One region of the Variovorax sp. PBL-H6 genome, then DNA from elsewhere that is predicted to be linked to it. Evidence: predicted binding sites of a transcription regulator. Region 1 holds the regulator's gene; the other holds the start of a gene.
What was found. The regulator FNR, encoded in region 1, switches genes on or off when oxygen is low (the NO sensors DNR and NnrR bind a similar motif). The targets are predictions, from matches to a motif close to TTGATNNNNATCAA.

Region 1 (4,198 bases):
CTCGGGGCCCGGCGCTTCTACATCCTCGGCCTGGTGCTGTACCCACAGGACCTGATCTACCTCACCGGGCTGCTGGTGATCTCGGCACTCTCGCTGTTCCTCTTTACCGCGGTGGCGGGGCGGCTCTGGTGCGGCTATGCGTGTCCCCAGACGGTCTACACCGAGATCTTCATGTGGGTCGAGCACAAGATCGAGGGCAATCGCGTTGCGCGCATGCGGCTGGACGAGGGCGAGTTCTCGCTGGAGAAGCTGGTCAAGAAGTGGTTCAAGCACATCATCTGGCTCGGCATCGCGCTGTGGACCGGCTTCACCTTCGTCGGCTATTTCACGCCGATCCGCGAACTGGGCCTCGAGTTCCTGCAGACCCGCATGGGCTCGTGGGAGGTCTTCTGGGTCTTCTTCTACGGCTTTGCGACCTACGGGAATGCCGGCTTCATGCGCGAGCAGGTCTGCATGTACATGTGCCCCTATGCGCGCTTCCAGAGCGCCATGTTCGATCGCGACACGCTGATCGTGAGCTACGACGCCGCGCGCGGCGAGCCCCGCGGTTTGCGGGCGAAGGGCAGCGACGCGCGATCCCTCGGCGTCGGCGACTGCATCGACTGCACGCTGTGCGTGCAGGTCTGCCCGACCGGCATCGACATCCGCCAGGGGTTGCAGTACGAGTGCATCGGCTGCGGCCTGTGCGTGGACGCCTGCGACACCGTCATGGACAAGATGGCGAGCCCGCGTGGCCTGATCCGGTATGCGACGCAGAACGGGATGGCCGGCCGGTGGACGCGCGCCCAGGTGCTGCGCCGGGTCCTGCGCCCACGGGTGCTGATCTACGCCTCGGTGCTGATGGCATTGACCGTCGGGCTGCTCGCGAGCCTGGTCGTGCGCACGCCGCTGAAGGTCGACGTGGTGCGCGACCGCGCCTCGCTCGCACGCATCGTGGAGGGCGGGCAGCTCGAGAACGTCTACCGGCTGCAAATCATGAACGCGACCGAGCGGCCGCAGCGCTATCGGGTCGAGGCGCACGGCCTGGAGGGGCTGGGCGTGTCGCCGGCCGATCCGGTCGAAGTGGGACCCGCGCAGTCGCGCTGGGTCGCGGTGCGGCTGCAGCTGCCGTATGGCAGCGCGGCGGCCGGCTCCCACCCGGTGCACTTCGACGTGCGCTCGATGGACGGCAGCGCGCAGGTGTCGGAGAAGGCCGTCTTCCTGGTGCCCCGTTGAATGTTCCGCACGACCAGAATCCGAATCTCCAGGAGAGCTCGATGAACGACCACACGACGATTTCGCCAACTCCCGAGGCAGCCGCAGCCTGGTGGCGCTTTCCGCTGCTCTGGATGGTGATGGCGGGGCCAGCCATCGTCGTCGCCGCGAGCTTCCTCACACTCTGGCTCGCCGTGCGAACACCCGATCCGGTGATCGAGCCGGACTATTCCCGCCGCGGCATCGAGATCGACAGGGCCCCTGCCGACAAGAAGCTGCTGCCGGCGCTGGCCGGACGCAATCACGCGGCGACGCCGGACTCCGACGTGCCCGCGCCCCGGCGCTGAACATCATGAAGATGCAGAACTGGATGTCGATTCTCTGGCCCGCCTTCCTGCTGGCCTGCGCCACCGAGCTGCTGGTCTTCGCGCTGGTCGACCCGATCGATCTTCACTGGCGCGGCGAAGCCATCGGCCTGTCTCGCCAGGCGGTTTACACAGGCGGCTTCTTCGTCTTCTGGATGCTGGCGGCCGGCGCAAGTGCACTGACGCTGCTGCTGACGAGAGGGGCGAAGGAGATCAACAGCCAGGAGGGTTGACGATGCGCCGCAGCGCTTCCGGATCGACGATGCGCACCTTGCGCTGGTCGATCTCGACGATGCCGTCGGTCATGAACTTCGAAAGCGTGCGGCTCACCGTTTCGAGCGTGAGGCCCAGGTAGCTGCCGATCTCCTCGCGGGTCATGCGAAGGATGAACTCCGACTGCGAGAAGCCGCGCGCGTGCAGCCGCTGCACCAGGTTCAGCAGGAAGGCCGCAAGCCGCTCCTCGGCCCGCATGCTGCCCAGGAGCAGCATCACGCCGTGCTCGCGCACGATTTCACGGCTCATGATCTGGTGCACGTGGCGCTGCAGCGCCTTGACATCGCGCGACAGCGCCTCGAGGCGGTGAAAGGGCAGCACGCAGACCTCGGCGTCCTCGATCGCGACGGCGTCGCAGGTGTGCTGTTCGTTGACGATGCCGTCGAGTCCGATGATCTCGCCCGCCATCTGGAAGCCGGTGACCTGGTCGCGCCCGTCCTCGCTGGCCACGCGGGTCTTGAAGAAGCCGGAGCGAATCGCGTAGAGCGAAGTGAAGCGTTCGCCGTTGCGAAACAAGGTCTCGCGACGCCTCACCTTGCGTCGCGTGGAAACGAGCTCGTCGATGCGCTTCAGCTCATCCGGCTCCAGCCCGGCCGGCATGCAGAGCTCGCGCAGGGTGCAGCTCGAGCAGGAGACCTTGATGTTCTGGGCTTTCATGAAGGGCGATGAAGTTTTCGCCGATTCTGGGCTGCGGCGGGTGGTGCCGGGTTGATGCACATCAAGGGCCGCAGGCCGGCCTGCCGGCATAGTGATCCATTGCCCGCCCTGGCCGTCGCGATGAATTCATCTCTTGCCCTCGATCCTTGTACCGCCTCGTCGCCGGCGCTGCCGCGGCGCGGGCCGGCCTGAACATGCAGACGGCACTTGCAGGCACCGCACTCCTGATGGGATTGGCTGGAGGTCCGCATTGCGTGGCCATGTGCGGTGCGGCCTGCGCCGGCGTGATCCGGATCGTCCGCGCGCCTGAAGGCGGGGGCGTCGCGACGCTGCCGCGTGCAGGCGTGCGAGGGGCGTCCGCGCCATGGCTGTTCCATGCGGGTCGAATCGCCGGCTATGCGGCGGCCGGCGCGCTTGCCGCGGTCGCGGCGCAGGGCCTGGCCCTGGCGAGCGAGCAGGTGGCGGCGCTGCGCCCGCTCTGGGTGCTGCTGCATGTGTTCGTCCTGGCCTGGGGGTTGCTGTTGGCCGCGCTGGGTCGCCAGCCGCTGTGGGCGAGCCGCATCGGGCGCTCGCTCGCGATGCGTCTGCGGCCGGCATCGGGCTCGGCGCCCGGCCTGCTCGCCATCGGCGCCTTGTGGGTCTCCATGCCCTGCGGACTGCTCTACTCGGCACTGATGCTCGCAAGCCTGGCCAATGGCCCCTTGCAAGGCGCATGGGTGATGGCGCTCTTCGCCGCGGGCAGCGGCGTATCGCTGATGGCGGCGCCATGGCTGTGGCAGCACCTGGGCCGGGGCGCCGGGCTGCTGCGCGGCACATGGGGAACCCGTCTCGCCGGCACGCTGCTGGCGCTGATGTCCCTGCAGGCGCTGAGCATCGACCTGAGGCACCAGATCGAGCTCTGGTGCGGCTGAGGGCTCAGCCCTTGACGATCGTATCCAGCAGCACGGCCTGGATCACGCTGCGGTGATTTTCCGCACGCCGGGCCTCGTCGACAGGGCAGGCAGATGCCAGCAGCGACCAGTGCGGGGAGTGCGTGGCATCCACGAGGAAGGTCGCGTCGTCGCGCGTGGACTGTCCGCGGCCGGCGATCCGCACGTCGAACTCCGCCTCCCGGGCGGCTGCGACGAAGCGGCGGCCCCGCACGGTGGAGGGGTCGCCGAGGAACAGGATCGACGCCCCGGGCGGCGAGCGCTGCTCGCGCAGCGTCATCAGGTCCGCCACGACACGGGCGGGATGATCGTCCAGCGCCAGGCCACGGTAGACCGGCACGGCCGCGTCCTGCTCGACCTGGCGCGCCGCTGCGGGCGGCAGGTGCCCGCAGTCGACGGCGTCGTACATGCGGCCCAGCATGCGCGCCAGCACGCGGACGTCGTCGCGCGCGGGCGCTCCGGGGTCCGCGGGAGCGGTGAATCGAAGCTCTGCCACGCGGGCGCCCAGGTCCTGCGCTGCGCGCCGGAGCACAGGGACCTCCGCGCCCGAATCCGGCCCCAGCAGCAGCGCCAGGTTCTTGCCGCGCAGCGGGTGGCCGAGGGCGCCCGCACGGGCGCCCGCACGCAGGCGATCGACCGCAACGAAGGTCTCGAAAATGCTCTTGGCGAGCAACGGCTCGCGCAGCGGCGCCTGGACATGAGGATCAAAGAGGGCGGACTTCACAAAGGCAAAGGTAGGGCTTGCCGCCGCGCCGGGCTTGATGCCCGTCAATGTTTGTC
Region 2 (4,198 bases), 690 kb from region 1:
AACACGATGTGAACCGGCATCAGCAGCATCGGCCAGCCCAGCAATACCGGCAGCACCGACAGGCCGACGATCGGCACGTGCGCGGCTATCACGAAGACCATCGCTTTGCGCAGGTTGGCGAACACACGGCGCCCGTAGCGAACCGCCGTGACCAGCGAGGCAAAGTCGTCGGTCAGCAGGACCAGCGCAGCCGCCTCGCGCGCCACCTCCGTGCCCCGCGCGCCCATCGCCACGCCGATGGCGGCTGCCTTCAGCGCGGGTGCGTCATTGACGCCATCGCCGGTCATTGCGACTACATCGCCCCTTGCGGCAAACGCCCGCACGATGCGCAGCTTCTGTTCGGGTTGGACGCGCGAGAAGATGCAGGTGTCAGCCAGGCGCGCGGCGAGCGCCTCATCCGTAAGCGATGCAAGCTCGACCCCGCTGATGACCGGCGTGTCGGCTTGCATGCCGGCCTGGCGAGCCACCGAAAGCGCCGTCGCCGAATGGTCGCCTGTCATCATCACCACGCGGATGCCGGCAACGCGGCACTCGGCGATGGACTGCGCCACATGGGGTCGCAGCGGGTCTTCAAGCCCGAGGAGCCCCAGGAACTGGAACTCGAAATCATGCTGGATCTCGGGCAGCGAGGCTGCGCCGAAGGTGGCTTGCGCCACACCCAGTACGCGCAGGCCGTCCTGCGCCATTGCTCGCACCTGCGCGGCCACGCTGGCACTCCGCCCCGGGTCCATGTGGCACAGGTCGACGATGGCTTCCGGCGCGCCTTTGGCCGCGATGAGCCGGTCGCGCTGATCCGGCGACTGCCACACGCGCGACATGGCCAGCATCCCTGGAGACAAGGGATAGTCGTCCACAAGCGTCCATTCGGCGTGCAAGTGCTCCGTGCCGGCGAGCAGGTCCCTCCCGGCAGCGACGATGGCCGCCTCCATCGGATCAAAGGTCCGTCGATGGCTGGCGAGCACGGCGTACTCCAGGACACCATGCAGCTCCTCCTGCAGTGCGCCACCGGCCATTTGCAGCCGGTCATAGACCGCCGCCTCGGACCACAGGCGTCTGATGGACATCCGGTTGACGGTGAGCGTGCCGGTCTTGTCCACGCACAGCACGGTGGTGCCGCCGAGCCGTTCGATGGCGGGAATGCTCTTCACGAGAACCTTCTCGCGCGCCAGCCTCCAGGCGCCCAAGCCAAGGAAGAGCGTGAGGACCAGCGGAAGCTCTTCCGGCAGGATCGCCATGGCAAGCGTGAGCCCCGCCAGTACCCCCTGCAGCCACTCGCCCCGGCTGATGCCGTGCGCGACGACGAGGACACCGGCCAGCGCGAGGCCGATGGCGACCATCTGCTTGACGATGCGGCGCGTCTCCAGCTGGATCGGCGTGGATACGGCCGCGACGTTCGCGAGCGACTGACCGATGCGCCCCAGCGCGCTGCGGGCGCCGGTGGCAATCACGCAACCGAGCCCGGCTCCTCGCGTCACCAGAGTGCCGGAGAACGCCTTCGAAGTGTCCTCGGTCGTCCTCGATGGCGAAGGCTCCTTCCCCACTGGCATGGACTCGCCGGTCAGCAGCGACTCGTCGATGGCGAGATCGGTCGCATGGACGAGATCCATGTCAGCGGGGACGCGGTCACCTTCGTTCAGCAGCACGACGTCGCCGACCACCAGCTCGCGCGCAGGAACGCGGTGCGCTGTCGCGCCGCGAAGGACCATGGCCTGCGGGCTGGCCAGCTCGCGCAATGCATCGAGCGCGCGTTCGCTGCGCCGCTGTTGAAAGAAGCTGATGGCCATGACCACGGTGACGAAGCCGAGGAGCATCAGTGCTTCGTGGGCATCGCCGAGCACCATGTAGATGCCCCCGCACGCCACCAGCAGCAGGAACATCGGCTCGGATGCCACCTCGCGCGCCACCCTCAGCATCCCGCGTGGGCGCGAAACCGGCAGTTCGTTCGGGCCGTCTCGCTTCAGCCGATACGCCGCCTCCGCCTCGTTCAGCCCGCCCGGCACGGGCGCGGACACCGGTCCTCGCGAGCGCTCGTTCATCGATACCGCGGCGGCTCCGGTGCCTCGACTCGCATCGCGAAAAGAATCTTCATGGCTTGACTCTGGTTGAACTCGAGTCGTCCGATGATCGTCGCGAGCGTGTCGATCTTCCTTGCGCCAGATCAAGGCGCAAGATATCGCGGGTGTCGACACTGCGACGAGGGCCATCGAGGCGCGCTGCCATGGCCTGCACCACCCATCCATCCTCAACGAAGGAGACATGCAATGAGCGAGACCCTGCAGCAGGAGCCCACCACTTGCATCACCGGTTCGAATGCCGCTTGCCGCGGCGCCGACCTGCGCACCAGGCTCGACGATACCTTGCATGACGTGCGTGCACAGTTCGGCGAGTTGCAGGACACGAGCTTGCGGAAGGCGCGCGAGGCCATGCGCTCCGCCGACGCGTCCGTCCACCAGCACCCCTACGGGGTACTTGCGGCCGTGGCGGTCACAGGCCTGCTCGTCGGCTTCCTGGCCGCCCGGCGCTGAGCTGTCCGGCTTCCTTTCGGGAAGTGGCCATGGCGGCCCGACCCTCGAAAGGCAAGCTGGACCGGCTGGCTCCACTGCCATGCTGTCCTTCGATCCCTGGCTCGCCGGCACGGTGGCAGCGCAAGTCGCCGCTGCCGGCCATGCCGATGGCGATGCCCTGACGGCACTTCGGGCGCGGCGCCTTGGCGAACTCGTCGAGTCCGCCGCAAACCGTTCTCCCTTCTATGGGCGTCTACTCGCGGGCCACCGTACCGGCCCCGTTCGTCTGACCGATCTGCCCATCCTGCACAAGAGTGAGCTGATGGCACATTTCGACGAATGGGTCACCGATCCGGAGGTGCGGCTGGAAGACCTGCGCCACTTCGTCTCGGACCCGGCATCGATCGGAATGCCCTTCGGGGACGACGCATACACCGTGTGGGAAAGTTCCGGCAGCAGCGGCGAACCGTGCATCTTCGTACAGGACCGCAAGGCCATGGCCGTCTACGATGCGCTGGAAGCGCTGCGCAGGCCACCGCTGCGGCCCTTGCGCCGCTGGATGGATCCGTGGTGCCTTGGCGAACGCATCGCCTTCGTTGGGGCGACAACCGGGCATTTCGCGAGCACGGTCTCGGTGGCGCGCCTGCAGCGGCTGAACCAAGTTCTCGCGCCGCGCCTCCACAATGTGTCCTTTCTTCAGCCCATGTCGCAGCTGGTTGAAGACTTGAACCGCATCGCTCCCACCGTGATTGCCACGTACCCGAGCGCAGCGGTGTTGCTGGCGCAAGAGCAGCTTGCCGGTCGCTTGCACATCGCGGCGCAGGAGGTATGGACCGGCGGCGAGGGTCTTTCCGACGCCATGCGACGACTCGTCGAGGCAGCCTTCCACTGTCCAGTCGCGAACAGCTACGGCGCGTCCGAATTCCTGTCGCTCGCCTTCGAGTGCCCCTTGGGCCACTTGCACCTGAACGGCGACTGGGCGATCCTCGAATCGGTGGACGACGAAGGGCGTGCCGTCCCGTGCGACACAGCGGGTGCAACGGTGCTTCTCACCAATCTCGCCAATCACCTGCAGCCGCTCATCCGCTACGACCTTGGTGACCGCGTGACGCTGCACACCGATCCGTGTCCCTGCGGATCGCATCTTCCTGTCATTGACGTGGAGGGCCGCTGCGACGAGACCCTCCAGCTCGGCCGCGGCCCCGGCCACCTCGTCTCCCTTCTTCCGCTGGCCCTGAGCACGGTCCTGGAGAGCGAAGCCGGCTTGTTCGACTTTCAACTGGTGCAGGAGGGGCCGTCCGAGCTCCTGCTGCGCACCAGCCTGCACGGCGCAGACGCCGCGGCCGCGCTGGAACACGGCCGCGGTGCGCTCGAGGTCTTCCTGCGCGCCCAGGGCGCGCAAGGAATTCGTATCCGTTGCCGAAGCGCGGAGCCCGCACTGTACGGCCGCAGCGGCAAGGTCCAGCGGGTCATCGCGGCACCACAGTGGCGCGCAATCCTCCTGGGCGAACGGAGCCGGCCACCCCACGTGCGTGAATGTTGATACAGCGCAAGCGCCGCGATGCGCCTGCAGCGAACAATGAACCGGCTCGTCGACCTGGCCGACGGCGGGCAAGTTCAAGACGGCCGACGAACGAGGGAAAGCCATGTACCAACATATTCTGGTTCCGCTGGACGGCAGTGCCACCGCCGAG

Region 2: a site for FNR is predicted at 2,149-2,162, ahead of G3W89_RS17660 (cation-translocating P-type ATPase). Genes of this name have one in related genera too.

Annotation. Positions count from the first base shown of each region.
Region 1 covers NZ_LR594659.1:3,045,319-3,049,516, forward strand. Annotated here, with positions in the region: gene ccoG (cytochrome c oxidase accessory protein CcoG) at 1-1,215, shown strand, start outside; gene G3W89_RS14275 (FixH family protein) at 1,257-1,541, shown strand; gene G3W89_RS14280 (hypothetical protein) at 1,547-1,792, shown strand; gene fnr (fumarate/nitrate reduction transcriptional regulator Fnr) at 1,773-2,489, opposite strand; gene G3W89_RS14290 (sulfite exporter TauE/SafE family protein) at 2,636-3,400, shown strand; gene G3W89_RS14295 (hypothetical protein) at 3,405-4,190, opposite strand.
Region 2 covers NZ_LR594659.1:3,739,819-3,744,016, forward strand. Annotated here, with positions in the region: gene G3W89_RS17660 (cation-translocating P-type ATPase) at 1-2,036, opposite strand, end outside; gene G3W89_RS17665 (DUF883 family protein) at 2,262-2,525, shown strand; gene G3W89_RS17670 (phenylacetate--CoA ligase family protein) at 2,605-4,047, shown strand; gene G3W89_RS17675 (universal stress protein) at 4,151-4,198, shown strand, end outside.